Regions from separate parts of the Streptomyces sp. NPDC012888 genome, predicted to be linked through region 2. Evidence: riboswitches for the same ligand, from Rfam matches in the RefSeq annotation. Region 2 holds a riboswitch; the other holds the start of a gene.
The links. A riboswitch is a leader RNA that binds a small molecule or an ion and turns the genes downstream of it on or off. The one in region 2 is predicted to bind S-adenosylmethionine.
Positions count from the first base shown of each region.

Region 1: it holds a riboswitch for S-adenosylmethionine, as region 2 does, so the genes downstream of both, thrC (threonine synthase) here and ACFY61_RS00810 (aminotransferase class V-fold PLP-dependent enzyme) in region 2, are expected to answer to the same signal.

Region 1 covers NZ_JBIBBM010000015.1:109,933-117,080, forward strand. The annotation lists gene groL (chaperonin GroEL) at 1-179, opposite strand, end outside; gene ACFY61_RS24655 (cold-shock protein) at 537-743, opposite strand; gene ACFY61_RS24660 (MoaD/ThiS family protein) at 1,142-1,420, opposite strand; gene thrC (threonine synthase) at 1,459-2,733, opposite strand; SAM riboswitch class I at 2,751-2,900, opposite strand; gene ACFY61_RS24670 (glucosyl-3-phosphoglycerate synthase) at 3,076-4,053, shown strand; gene ACFY61_RS24675 (trehalose-6-phosphate synthase) at 4,124-5,572, shown strand; gene otsB (trehalose-phosphatase) at 6,107-6,955, opposite strand; gene ACFY61_RS24685 (DUF3263 domain-containing protein) at 7,031-7,148, opposite strand, start outside.
Region 2 covers NZ_JBIBBM010000001.1:182,620-189,767, forward strand. The annotation lists gene ACFY61_RS00800 (cytochrome bc complex cytochrome b subunit) at 1-34, shown strand, start outside; gene trpD (anthranilate phosphoribosyltransferase) at 187-1,251, shown strand; SAM riboswitch class IV at 1,339-1,455, shown strand; gene ACFY61_RS00810 (aminotransferase class V-fold PLP-dependent enzyme) at 1,669-3,060, shown strand; gene ACFY61_RS00815 (Lrp/AsnC family transcriptional regulator) at 3,109-3,390, opposite strand; gene ACFY61_RS00820 (rhomboid family intramembrane serine protease) at 3,387-4,124, opposite strand; gene ACFY61_RS00825 (hypothetical protein) at 4,243-4,482, shown strand; gene ACFY61_RS00830 (NYN domain-containing protein) at 4,558-5,922, shown strand; gene ACFY61_RS00835 (NlpC/P60 family protein) at 6,135-7,148, shown strand, end outside.

The sequences.
Region 1 (7,148 bases), on a different contig from region 2:
TCGATCTCCTTGGCGATGGACACGCCATCGTTGGTGATCGTGGGGGCGCCCCACTTCTTCTCAAGGACGACGTTGCGGCCCTTGGGGCCAAGGGTGACCTTGACGGCGTCGGCGAGCTGGTTCATGCCGCGCTCGAGACCGCGCCGGGCCTCCTCGTCGAACGCGATGATCTTGGCCATGTGAAGTGGTCCTCCCGGACTGGGGTGGATTGCTTCGGACCGCGCCCGGCGCCCGCGACGGACGGTTCGCGTGCCCGGCGGTTCCTTCCCGCCAGGGCCTGCCAACCTCACCGACTCGGTCCTCGTCGTTATCACTCTCACCCGGAGAGTGCTAACGCCAATGATTAGCACTCGGCACCCGAGAGTGCAAGAAGGTGGCTTCGAAGAAGCCTCGATGAGGGGTGGTGGCCGGGCGACGGGAGGGCGCGAGCGGCTTGGGCGGAGGCACGCGAACCCGCAGGTGAACACACGAGGGGCCCGCGTCCCTGTCCGGGATGCGGGCCCCTCGTACGTACGTGTCGGTGGTCGACGCCCTGGTCAGATCTGCGCGAGCTTGACCATGTCGGCCTGCGGACCCTTCTGGCCCTGCGAGATCTCGAACTCGACCCGCTGACCCTCTTCAAGGGTGCGGTACCCGTCCATCTGGATGGCGCTGTAGTGGACGAACACATCCGCACCACCGTCGACCGCGATGAAGCCGTAGCCCTTCTCCGCGTTGAACCACTTGACGGTGCCCTGAGCCATGCCTAACTCCCCTATTACTGGCCCTTGCGCAGGACCGCACTTCGCGGTCCCGGGTCAGAACTTGCGTCGGAACGCGTCGACCGCGGCTGAATGTATCTGCACCGACGCTGTCTGCAACAGGTCATTCCGGCGAGAAATCTGGACACTCGGATAGGCGGAAATAGCGCGATAATCCGGCATGCTCCAGGGCAAGTTGGACCTGGCAAAACACGCCAAAGCCCCATATCGCACGTGCATATTGGCCCGATGTCGACCATGGAGAGGCCCGCTCATATGCGGCGGGCAAGAACAGCGGAGGGGACTTCCCCAACTCTACCGCGCCCAACCAAGCAGAATTGCCCCCTCCGCTTTTACGGAGGGGGCAATTCAGGGGTTGCGCGCGTCAGCCCGCGGAGGGGTCAGCAGCCACCGGCGACGGCCGGAATGATGGAGACGCCGGCGCCGTCCGGCGTCGCCGTCTGCAGCCCGCCCTCGAAGCGCACGTCGTCGTCGTTGACGTAGACGTTGACGAACCGGCGCAGCTTGCCCTGGTCGTCCAGGACGCGCGCGGCGATCCCCGGGTGGTTCTTCTCCAGGGACTCGATGACCTCGGCCAGGGTCGCGCCCTCGGCGGGAACCTCGGCCTGGCCGCCGGTGTAGGTGCGCAGGATGGTGGGGATGCGGACGTTGACGCTCATGGCGCTACTGCCTTTCCGGTAGTGCGTGGGGAGGGTGGTCAGGCCAGGCCGGCGGCGCGGAACGCGTCCAGGCTGGGGCGGATGACGGCGGTCTGGCCGGTGTCCCCGGCGACCGCGTCGAGGGTCTTCAGGCCGTCACCGGTGTTGAGGATGACGGTGGTCAGGGACGGGTCGAGGACGCCGTTCTCGATGAGCTTCCTCGTCACGCCGACGGTCACGCCGCCCGCGGTCTCGGCGAAGATGCCCTCGGTCTGCGCGAGCAGCTTGATGGCCTCGACGACCTGCTCGTCGTTCACGTCCTCGACGTAGCCGCCGGTGCGGCGGGCGATGTCGAGGACGTACGGGCCGTCCGCCGGGTTGCCGATGGCGAGGGACTTGGCGATGGTGTTCGGCTTCTGCGGGCGGACCACGTCGTGGCCGGCCTTGAAGGCGGTGGACACCGGGGAGCAGCCCTCGGCCTGGGCGCCGAAGATCTTGTACGGCTTGTCCTCGACCAGGCCCAGCCTGATCAGCTCCTGCAGGCCCTTGTCGATCTTCGTGAGCTGGGAGCCGGACGCGATCGGGATGACGATCTGGTCGGGCAGCCGCCAGCCGAGCTGCTCGCAGATCTCGTAGGCCAGGGTCTTGGAGCCCTCGCCGTAGTACGGGCGGAGGTTGACGTTGACGAAGCCCCAGCCCTCGCCCAGCGGGTCGCCGATGAGCTCGGAGCAGAAGCGGTTGACGTCGTCGTAGTTGCCCTCGATGCCGACCAGGTCGCCGCCGTACACCGCGGCCATGACGACCTTGCCCTGCTCCAGGTCGTGCGGGATGAACACGCAGGACCGGAAGCCGGAGCGGGCGGCGGCGGCGCCGACGGCGCCCGCCAGGTTGCCGGTGGAGGAGCAGGAGAGGGTGGTGAAGCCGAAGGCGCGGGCGGCCTCGACGGCGATGGCGACGACGCGGTCCTTGAAGGAGTGCGTCGGGTTTCCGGAGTCGTCCTTCACGTACAGCTTGCCGGTGACGCCCAGCTCCTTGGCCAGGTTCTCGGCGTCCACGAGCTTGGTGAAGCCCGGGTTCAGGTTGGGCTTGCCGGCGACGTCGGCCGGGACGGGCAGCAGCGGGGCGTAGCGCCAGATGTTGTTCGGGCCGGCCTCGATCGCGGCGCGCAGGGCCTCCGGGTCGCCGGCGGGCAGGTCGTACGCCACCTCCAGCGGGCCGAAGCACTCGGCGCAGGCGAAGATGGGGCCGAGGTCGAAGCGGGTTCCGCACTCGCGACAGGAGAGCGCGGCGGCGGGTCCGAGATCGACGGGGGTGGCGACAGTCTGTACAGCCATGACGGCGAGGCCCTTTCTCCTCATCTTCCTCATGACGCGTTTCGTCACGAGACGGATTTGGCACCTTCCCTAGCCGGGGACCTCGCTGCAGATTGCGAACGCGAGAACCGACTGGAGGGTTGCCGGGGCTTCAACGGGCCGTTTCCCTCTGCCCCTCTGGATGAGCGGTATGGCTCCGGGCCGCGCGCTCTATGGCGCACCCGGGCATTTGTCTGCGAGCACCCCCGGCATGCGGGGGTCCTGCGCGTTGTTCAAGACTGTAACCGAAGGGACGGGCGCGTGAGACAGACGTCCGAACCGCGAGATGGATCACAAGACGGACGGAACCGGGGAGTGCCGCAGGTGCTGGAAGAGGTGGAGCGCTGGTTGGCCCGGCGTTCCTGGACCGCCGCCGACAGGCCGCTCGACCTGCTGCTTTCCGCGAAGCGGGCAGCCGGGACGACGGTGAGCGTCGTGCTTCCGGCGCTGGACGAGGAGCCGACCGTCGGGGCGATCGTCGAAACGATCCGGCGTGAACTGATGGACGGCCTTCCGGTTCCCCTGGTCGACGAACTGGTGGTGGTCGACTCGGACTCGAGCGACCGGACCGCCGAGGTCGCCGCCAAGGCCGGTGCGCGGGTGGTCCACCGCGACGAGATCCTGCCGCGCGTCCCGGCCCTTCCCGGCAAGGGCGAGGTGCTGTGGCGTTCGCTGCTGGCGACCAGCGGGGACGTCGTCTGTTTCGTCGACGCCGACCTGCGCGACTTCTCCTCCGTCTTCGTCTCCGGGATCGTCGGCCCGCTGCTGACCGACCCGGACGTGCAGTTCGTCAAGGCCATGTACGACCGTCCGCTCAGCCCGGAGGTGGACGGCGGGGCCGCGGGCGCCGCGCCCGGGCAGGGCGGCCGGGTGACCGAGCTGGTGGCCCGCCCCCTGCTCAACCTGCACTGGCCGCAGCTGGCGGGGTTCGTCCAGCCGCTCGGCGGCGAGTACGCGGTGCGGCGATCGCTACTGGAGCGGCTGCCGTTCCCGGTGGGGTACGGCGTGGAGCTGGGCCTGCTGGTCGACGCCCTGCACACGGTCGGCCTCGACGCGCTGGCCCAGGTCGACGTCGGCGTCCGGCTGCACCGCCACCAGAGCGGCCAGGCCCTGGGCCGGATGGCCGCCGCGATCTACCGGACGGCGCAGGTGCGGCTCTCCCGCGGCCATCTCGTGCGGCCGGTGCTGACGCAGTTCGAACGCGGCCCGGACGGGTTCGTCCCGCGCGACCACGCCGTGGACACGGAGGAGCGGCCGCCGATGCGCGACGTCGCGGAGTACGCGCGCCGGTACGTGGCCTAGCGGCCCGTCGGGCATGCCGGCCGGAGGAACGGGACGTTTGAGCGAGCGCGGGCCGGGCTAGGTTCGCCGCATGGCTTCCCAGGTACTCGTAGCAGCGAACCGCGGCCCCCTCTCGTACACCCTCGCCGCCGACGGCACCCTCGGTGCCCGGCGCGGCGGCGGCGGTCTGGTCTCAGGACTGTCCGCCGCACTCGCCGAGCAGCCGGACGCGCTGTGGATCTGCGCGGCGCTCTCCGAGGGGGACCGGGAGGCGGTGCGCCGCGGGGAGTCCGAGCCGGGCGTGCGGATGCTCGCGGTGGACCCCGCCGTCTACGAGGACGCGTACAACGGCATCGCCAACTCGGTGCTGTGGTTCCTGCACCACGGGCTGTGGAACACCCCGCGGGAGCCGGTCTTCGACGCGGAGTTCCGGCGCCGGTGGGACTCCTACCGCACGTACAACCGGACCTTCGCGGAGGCGCTGGCCGCGGAGGCCGCGGACGGCGCGGCGGTCCTGGTGCAGGACTACCACCTGGCGCTGGTCCCGGGCATGCTGCGGGAGCTCCGTCCGGACCTGCGGATCGCCCACTTCACGCACACCCCGTGGGCCTCCGCGGACGACCTGCGCAGGCTGCCGGGGGACGTCCGCGAGGAGCTGCTGTGGGGCATGCTCGGCGCGGACGAGCTGGGCTTCCACACGTGGGGCTGGGCGAGCGCGTTCGTGGCCGGGGCGCACGTCGACGGCGAGGGGGGCACCGCGCAGGGGCTCTGGCCGAGCGGTGACCCGTGGCGGGGCGTGCGGCACCGGCGGTGGGGCGGCCCCGAGCGCCGGACCCGGGTGGCGGCGTACCCGCTGGGCGTGGACGGGGAGGAGCTGCGCGCGCTGGCGCACCGGCCCGAGGTGGAGGACCGGCTGGCGGCGCTGCGAGCGGAGGTCGGGGACTGCCGGACCATCGTCCGGGTGGACCGGACGGAGCTGTCGAAGAACATCGTCCGCGGGCTGCTGGCGTACCGGGAGCTGCTGACGGCGCACCCGGAGTGGCGGGGGCGGGTCGTGCACCTGGCGTCCGCGTACCCGTCCCGGCAGGACCTGGAGGTCTACCGGGACTACACGGAGGCGGTGTCGGCGCTGGCGGAGCGGATCAACGCGGAGTTCGGCACGGAGGCGTGGACGCCGGTGCTGATCTCGGTGAAGGACGACTTCGCGCGCTCGCTGGCGGCGTACCGGATGGCGGACGTGGCCCTGATCAACCCGCTGCGGGACGGGATGAACCTGGTGGCCAAGGAGATCCCGGTGGTGTCCGAGCAGGGCTGCGCGCTGGTGCTGTCGACGGGGGCGGGGGCGTACGAGGAGCTGCGGGAGGACGCGCTGGGGGTGAACCCGTACGACGTCTCGGAGACGGCGGAGGCGCTGCACCGGGCGCTGGCCATGCCGGCGGGGGAGCGGGCGGACCGCACGAAGCGGCTGGCTGCGGCGGCCACGGCCCTCCCGCCCACCACCTGGCTGACGGCCCAGCTGACCCCCCTCCTCCAGCGCTAGCGCCCGCCCGGCGCCGGGCGGGAATGCCGCGCAGCGGCACTTCCAGGCCGAGCGGTGCTTGAGCGGGCCCAGCCGGAGCTCCGGCCGACCACGCGGGGCGCGGCCCCACACCCCGCGCCTCAAACGCCGACGAGGCTGGATCGCGCGGCAGCACTTGCCCGCCGGGCGGGAATGCCGCGCAGCGGCATCTCCAGCCCGAGCGGCGATTGAGCGGGCCCGACCGGAGCTCCGGCCGGACACATGGGGCTCCGCCCCAGAACCCCGCGCCTCAAACGCCGGCGAGGCTGGGTTTCCCCGCCCGGCGCCGGGCGGGAATGCCGCGCAGCGGCATTTCAAGCCCGAGCGGCGATTGAGCGGGCCAACCGGAGCTCCGGCCGACCACGCGGGGCGCCGCCCCACACCTTCCCCCAGACTCCGTCCGGGGGGACCCCCACGCCTCAAACGCCGGCGGGGCTGGGTTGCCGGCAAGGCTGGGGCTCCGCCCGGACACGCGGCCGGGACTGGCGGCGGCTCGGCCGCGCGGCGCGGGCCGGCTCAGGGGAGGGTGGTGGCCAGGGTGGCGAGGAACGTGGCGACTTCCGCCGGGCCCGAGAGCGTGAGGTCCGCGCGGGCCGAGAGCTCCGGGACCTCCGCCGACCCGCTGCACACCAGCAGCCCCGGCAGGCCCTCGGCCCGCCGCTTCTCGACCGCGGCGTACGCGGCCAGGTCGCCCAGGTCGTCCCCCGCGTACACCACCGCCTCCGCGTCCACCTCCGCCAGGTACTCGGTCAGGGCGACGCCCTTGTCCATGCCCGGCGGCCGGAGTTCCAGGACCGCCCGCCCGGGCTCGACGATCAGCCCGTGCTGCTGCGCCAGGTCAGCCAGCGGCTCGCGGAGGGCGGCGAAGGCCGCTCCGGGGTCCTCGGTGCGGCGGGTGTGGACGGCCAGGGCTCGGCCCTTCTCCTCGATCCAGGTGCCCCGCCACGCCCCGATGGAGTCCAGGAAGCCCGGCAGCTCCGCCCGCACCGCGGCGACACCGGGGTGTTCGGCCGGAGCGTGGACGATGCCGCTGACGGCGTCCCAGCGCTCCGCCCCGTAGTGCCCGAGCACCACGAGGTGGTCCAGGCCGGGCGCGCCGGCGAAGCCGCCGTAGCGGACGGCGACGGAGGCCGGGCGGCCGGTGATCACGGCGACGGAGGCGACCTTCGGGGCGAGCGCGGACAGGGCCGGGAGGGCCCCGGGGTGGGCGCGCGCCAGGTCCGGGTCGGGGACGATCTCGGCGAGGGTGCCGTCGAAGTCGAGGGCGACCACGGATCTGCGCGGCTCGCGCAGCAGGGCCGCAAGCCCCTCGCGTCCGGCGGCGGTGACGGGCGTCGGCAGGTCGTTGTGCGGATGGCTCCCCATACGACGCGACCCTACCGGGGCCCGCCCCGGCCCGCCCAGGTTCCGCGCACAGCCGCCGCCCCGGCGCCCGCCCCGCTACCGCCGTGCGCGGCGGGAGTCGCGGATGCGGCGGAGGCGGTTGACGGTGCCGGGTGCGTGGGCCAGCGCCCGCGGGTCGTCCATCAGGGCGTTGAGCAGCTGGTAGTAGCGGACC
Region 2 (7,148 bases):
CAAGGAGATCCAGAGCGGCCACGGCCACCACTGACCTCCCCCGGCCCATCGGGCCTGATCCGTTTGACTGAAAAACGATCGCCACGGTGAGAGCCCCGTCCAGTCGCTGGACGGGGCTCTTTGCCGTCCCCGCGGCTGGATAGGCTTGAGCCCTTCCCATTCGGACTGTGGACCCAGGAGCGGACCATGAACGTTGTGACCCCGGCAGGCGGCGACAGCGTGGCGGCCGGGTCCTGGCCGGCCGTCCTCGACGCCCTGCTCTCCGGCCGTGACCTGACCGCCGACGACACCGCGTGGGCGATGGACCGGATCATGCGCGGGGAGGCGACCGACGCCCAGATCGCGGGCTTCATGGTGGCCCTGCGGGCCAAGGGCGAGACGGTCGCGGAGATCAACGGCCTGGTCCGCACGATGTACGCGCACGCCAACCTGATCGAGGTGCCGGGCCGGACGGTGGACATCGTCGGCACCGGTGGCGACGGCGCCAAGACCGTCAACATCTCCACCATGTCGGCGATCGTGGTGGCCGGTACCGGCGCCAAGGTCGTCAAGCACGGCAACCGGGCCGCGTCCTCCGCGAGCGGCGCCTCCGACGTCCTGGAGAAGCTCGGGGTCAACCTGGACCTCACGCCCGCCCGCGTGGCGGAGGTCGCCGACGAGGCCGGCGTCACCTTCTGCTTCGCGGTGAAGTTCCACCCGGCGCTGCGCCACGTCGCGGCCGCCCGCCGCGAGCTCGGCATCCGCACCACCTTCAACTTCCTCGGCCCGCTCACCAACCCGGCGCGGGTCAAGGCGCAGGCCACGGGCGTGGCGGACGCCCGGGTGGCCCCGATCGTCGCGGGCGTGCTGGCCGAACGCGGTTCCTCGGCGCTGGTGTTCCGCGGGGACGACGGCCTGGACGAGCTGACCACCACCGCCACGTCCCGGGTGTGGTGGGTTCGTGACGGGGCCGTGCACGAGCAGCCCTTCGACCCGAGGGACGTCGGCATCGACCTGGTCGACGTGGCGGCGCTGCGCGGCGCGGACGCCTCGTACAACGCCGACGTGGCCCGGCGGCTGCTGGCCGGCGAGACCGGCCCGGTGCGGGACGCCGTACTGCTGAACTCGGCGGCGGCGCTGGTGGCCCTGGAGCCCTCCTCCGGCTCGCTGGAGGAGCAGCTGCGGTCCGCGATCGTGCGCGCCGGCGAGGCCGTCGACTCCGGGGCCGCCCGCGCCGCGCTCGACCGCTGGGTGGCGGCCAGCAACGCGTAGCCCCGCAGCCCCACGCACACCGACCCCGTTCCACATCGTGGACCGGGGTCTTGCGTTGGGTGGATCTTGTGGCAGGATGTCTGACCAGGTCACGAGTGACAGCGTTTTGGCCCCGGCTTGCTGTCCGGCAACCCTCCGTCCGTGGCGGGGTGCCCCGGGTGATGACCAGGTCGCAGGCAGCAAGGCCTGCGGCAAGCGCGGACCCCTCGACACCAGGGGTCCTGGTCCCGAGGAGCCTTCTTTCGTGAGCAAGCGAATGCGATAGGCGCGTAGCGCCCCCTTCTTCACACCCTCCGTGCGGACCGCAGCGGTCCGGCGCGTCGAGGCACACCCGTACCGCATCCCGACACGGCACCCGTGTACCCGCGGACGGGACGTTCGAAGCCATTCAGCCCTGCCCTCCCGGGAGACACCGCCATGTCCGCGACCCTGAACACCACCGCCACCGCTGCCGCCGCCGACTCCGACACCTGCTGCGCCGGGCCGCTGCCCGTGCTGGGCCGGGACGTCACCGTCCCCCTGGTCACCGGCGGTGAAGTCCCCTACGCGGCCCTCGACTACGCGGCCAGCGCCCCGGCCCTGCAGCGCGTGTGGGACGACGTCGCCGCCTACGCCCCGTACTACGGCAGCGTCCACCGGGGTGCCGGATACCTCTCCCAGCTCTCCACCGACCTGTTCGAGCAGAGCCGCGCCACGGTCGCCGCGTTCCTCGACTGCCGCCCGTCCGACCAGGTGGTCTTCACCCGCTCGACGACGGACTCGCTGAACCTGCTGGCGCGGGCCCTGCCGGCCGGCTGCCGGGTCTTCGTCTTCGAGACCGAGCACCACGCCTCGCTGCTGCCCTGGCGGGACGCCGACGTCAGCTACCTGGACGCGCCCCGCACCCCCGCCGAAGCCGTCGCCACCCTGGAACGTGCCCTCGCCGACCGCGAACCCCACGGCCCCGCCCTGGTCTGCGTCACCGGCGCGTCCAACGTCACCGGCGAGCTGTGGCCGGTCCGGGAGCTGGCCGCCGCCGCCCACGCGCACGGCGCCCGGGTCGTCCTCGACGCCGCCCAGCTCGCCCCGCACCACCCGGTGTCGGTCCGGGACCTGGACGTGGACTGGGTCGCCTTCTCCGGGCACAAGCTGTACGCGCCGTTCGGCTCGGGCGTGCTGGCCGGGCGGGCCGACTGGCTCCAGGAGGCCGAGCCGTACCTGGCCGGCGGCGGGGCCTCCCGTACGGTGGCCCGCCACGCCGACGGCGGCGTCGACGTCGACTGGCACACCACCGCCGCCCGGCACGAGGCCGGCTCCCCGAACGTGATCGGGGTCTACGCCATCGCCTCCGCCTGCAAGGCCCTCACCGAGGCCGGATTCGACGAGCTGGTCGCCCGCGAGCAGCACCTGATCGCCAGGGTCCGGGCCGGCCTGGCCGAGGTGCCCGGGGTCCGGGTGCTCTCCCTGTTCGGTGACGACGCGCCGCGGGTCGGCGTCATCTCCTTCGTGGTGGACGGCTGGAACAGCTCGCACTTCGCGGCCGCCCTGTCCGCCGAGTACGGCATCGGCGTGCGCGACGGCCTGTTCTGCGCCCACCCGCTGGTCCGCACCCTGCTGGGTTCTGCCCCGCAGGAGCCCGGCGAGTGCGGCTCCCCGGAGGCCACCGCTCCCGGCGCGCCCTCGCTGAACGCCATCCGGGTCAGCTTCGGCGCGGGCACCCCCGACGAGCACGTGGACCGCTTCGTAGGGGCGGTGCGGGAACTGGTGGCGGACGGCGCGAAGTGGCGTTACCACCAGGAGGACGGCCGCTGCGTCCCCGCGTCCCGCTGACGCCGAGCGGCGTCTGAGCGGCGGGGGCGCGCGCGGTGAGGGAGTGGGTCAGGCGTCCAGGCCGATGGCGAAGGCCGCTTCCAGGTCGTGCTGCGAGTACGTGCGGAACGCGACGTGCGTGTCCGTGGCCTCCACGCCCGGGATCTTGCTGATGCGGCCGGGGATGATGTCGGCCAGGTCGTCGTGGCGGGCCACCCGGACCAGGGCGATCAGGTCGTAGGTGCCGGTGACGGAGTAGACCTCGCTGACGTTCTCCAGCGCGGCGATCGACTCGGCGATCTCCGGGATGCGGTCCACGCTGGTCTTGATGAGCACGATCGCGGTGATCACGGCTGGCTGTCTCCCTCGGTGGCCGTCGCTGGTCGCCTCACTCTAGTCGTACGCCGGTACCGCACCCACGCGTAGAGGAAGCCCATCGAGAACCCCGCCAGATGGGCCAGATAGGCCACCCCGGGCCCGCTGCCGGCCCGGTGCGCCGCCAGCCACTGGAGGGCGAACCAGAACAGCAGCACCATCCACGCCGGGAAGCGCAGCGGGAGGAACAGCAGGAACGGGAAGAGGCTGGTCACCCGGGCCCGGGGGAACAGGCAGAGGAAGGCGCCCAGCACCGCCGAGATCGCCCCGGACGCCCCGACCAGGGTGTGGTCGGAGGACGCGTTGGCCGCCGCGTACGCCACCAGCGACAGGTAGCCGGTGCAGAGGTAGAACAGCCAGAACCCCGCCCGGCCCATCCGTTCCTCGGTCATCGCGCCGAAGACGAAGAGGAACAGCATGTTCCCCAGCAGGTGGAGCCAGCTGCCGTGCACGAAGAGGGCGGTCAGCGGGGTCAGCGGCTCCCCGTCGCCCCGGCCGCCGAACAGCTCCGCCGGGACCACGCCCCAGCGCCGGAAGTGGGCGGTCCCCGACTCCACCAGCGCGTCCCCGGAGCCGTACGCCGGGTTCATCCCCGAGGCCGGGCCGAGCAGGAACACCGCGCAGCACGCGGTGATCAGCGCGTAGGTCACCGGCGCCCCCCGGACCGCCTCGCACACCGCCCGCCACCTTACGATCATGGGCAAGAGCATCCCGTAACCGGACGGATACCGCCTGCACGCCCCGCCGGGCCGGGCAGCCCGTAGGGTTACGTGCTGCTGTACGTCAGGCGCTTTACTTGAACAAGCGACGAAGGAGAGAGACGGCACGATGACGGTTCCCCTGCCGACCGCCACGACCCGGTGGCGCTGCACCCTGTGCGGCAACCTCACCCGTTTCGACGTCACCCGCTCGTCGAAGGTCGTGGAGTACGTGCACCTCGACCTCGCCGGAGAGCCGAAGGTCGAGGAGCGCGAGGTGGTCAATGAGACCATCGAGTCGGTCCGCTGCCGCTGGTGCAACGCGGTGGACCAGATCGAGCTCGTGGACAGGCCCGGCGCCGACTCCTGAACGGATCGGTGACACGGATCGGTGACACGGAACGGCAAGCGAACGGCAAGCGGAACATCACGGTAGGGGTGACGGATTGTGGAGCCAGCAAGCGGCGCTGAGCCGGCCGGTGCGGCCGGCGACGCCGCCGAGGTCCTCGACCGCCCGCTGCCGGAAGGCGTCCGGCGCCGCGTCGTCGCGCTCGTCTCGGACGCCTTCGGCGGCCTGACGCTCGCCGACCTCCCTGCCCAGCTGCGCCAGTACGCCCGTTTCACCCCGACCCGCCGCGCCAAGTTCGCGGGGAACGCCATGGCCGCGGCCGTCGAGACCGACGCCGTGTTCCGCGGCCGGGTCGCGGAGAAGGTCCGCGAGGCCCAGCCCGAGCTGGCCGGGGCCCTGGAGTCCGGGGCCCCGCCCGCGGCCGCCGACCCGCTGGACGTGGCCGCCGCCGCGTACGTGCTGCGCCCGGCCGGCTGGGTCAAGCTGGTGGCCGCCGCCGGTGAGGAGGCCCAGCGGGCCGACGCCGAACGGCTCGGCGAGGAGAGCCGGCGCGAACTGGAGCGGCTGCGCGAGGAGCTGGCCGTACTGCGGGAGGCCCAGCGCACCGGCGGCGAGCAGCTGCGGGCCGAGCTGGAAGCCGCCCGCAAGGAAGCCGAATCGCTTCAGCGGAAGCTGCGCAGCGCGCAGAACGACGTCAAGCGGGGCGAGGCCGCCCTGCGGAAGACGACCGCCGAGATCGAGGGGATCCGCGCCGAGGCGACGGCCCAGGTGGCGGCCGCGGAGAGCGAGACCCGGCGCCTCAAGGCGCGGCTCGCCGAGGCCGAGTCGGCGCTGGAGTCGTCCCGGCGGGCCACGAGGGAGGGCCGCAGCGTCGAGGACATGCGGCTGAGGCTGCTGCTGGACACCGTGCTGGACGCGGCCCAGGGGCTGCGCCGGGAGCTGGCGCTGCCACCGGTGTCGACCCGTCCCGCCGACACCGTCGACGCGGTGGAGCCGGGCCGGATGACCCCGAAGGACATCGCGGCGCGCGCCCTGTCGGAGACCGACCCGGCGCTGCTGGACCAGCTGCTGGCACTGCCGCAGGCCCATCTGGTGGTGGACGGCTACAACGTCACCAAGACCGGCTACCCGACGATGCCGCTGGAGAAGCAGCGGCTGCGGCTCCTCGGCGGGCTGTCGATGCTGGCCGCGCAGACCGGTGCCGAGATGACCTGCGTGTTCGACGGGGCGGAGTTGGCGGCCCCGGTGCTGCTCGCGCCGCCGCGCGGGGTGCGGGTGCTGTTCTCCAAGCCGGGCGTCACCGCGGACGAGTTGATCCGGCAGCTGGTGCGGGCCGAGCCGCCGGGCCGGCCGGTGGTCGTGGTCTCCACCGACCGCGAGGTGGCCGACGGCGTGGCCAAGGCCGGGGCGCGACCGGTCGCGTCCGCCTTGTTGCTGAAGCGGCTTTCGCGCGTCTCGTAACTCCTGCGCGTTATGCCCGATTTGAGGGAACGCTCGGTCAAGGGGCGCGTACGCAGCGTTCGGTGAAGGTAAAGAAGCCGGCGGGCGGCGTGAATTTTTCCCCGCAGGATTTGAAGTGATCACAGCCCGGTCACTAGGGTGCGGCCCAAACCTTCGTGCGATTGATCACTCGTCCGAGTGGCGGCGAAGGTGCTGCAAAGGAGCTCGCCTCCGTGGCCTCCCACCGTCGTCCCAAGCAGCCGAACCGCGCGCGCGTCACCGTGCTCACCGCGACCGCCGCCGCTGCCGTCGCCCTCTCCTCCCACTCGGCCGTGGCCGCCCCGGCCAAACCCGGCAAGGACGAGGTGAAGGCCAAGGTCGACGCCCTCTACGAGGAGGCCGAGAAGGCCACCGAGAAGTTCAACGGGGCCAAGGAGCAGCAGGAGAAGCTGGAGAAGGAGATCGGCCGGCTCCAGGACCAGGTCGCCCGGGGCCAGGGCGACCTCAACGAGCTCCGCCGCACCCTCGGTTCCATGGCCTCCGCCCAGTACCGCACCGGCGGCATCGACCAGTCGCTCGCCCTCTTCCTCTCCTCCGACCCCGAGGACTACCTCGACAAGGCCGCCACCCTCGACCAGTTGAGCGGCCAGCAGCTCGAAGCCGTCCAGAAGATCCAGACCAAGCAGCGCGCCCTCGCCCAGCAGCGGCAGGAAGCGGCCGCCAAGCTCAAGGACCTCGACGCCACCCGCAAGGAACTCGGCGAGAAGAAGGCCGCGATCCAGACCAAGCTCGGCGAGGCGCAGAGGCTGCTCAACTCCCTGACCGCGCAGGAGCGTTCACAGCTCCAGGACGAGGAGGAGCGGGCCAGCCGCGACGCGGGCGACCGGGCCGGCCTGGGTGGTGCGACGGGCTCGGGCCGCGCCGGGGCGGCCCTCGCCGCCGCCAAGACCAAGCTCGGCAGCGCGTACATATCGGGCGCCGAAGGCCCCACCGCCTTCGACTGCTCCGGCCTGACCCAGTGGGCCTACAAGCAGGCCGGCGTCGGCATCAGCCGGACCACCTGGACCCAGGCCAAGGAGGGCACCCGCATCCCCCTGAGCCAGCTCCAGCCCGGCGACCTGGTGTTCTTCTACGACGACCTGCACCACGTCGGCCTGTACGCCGGCAACGGCATGACCCTGCACGCCTCGAACCCGCGCGGCGGCGTCAAGTACGAGAAGATCAGCTACATGGACCCCCAGTTCGGG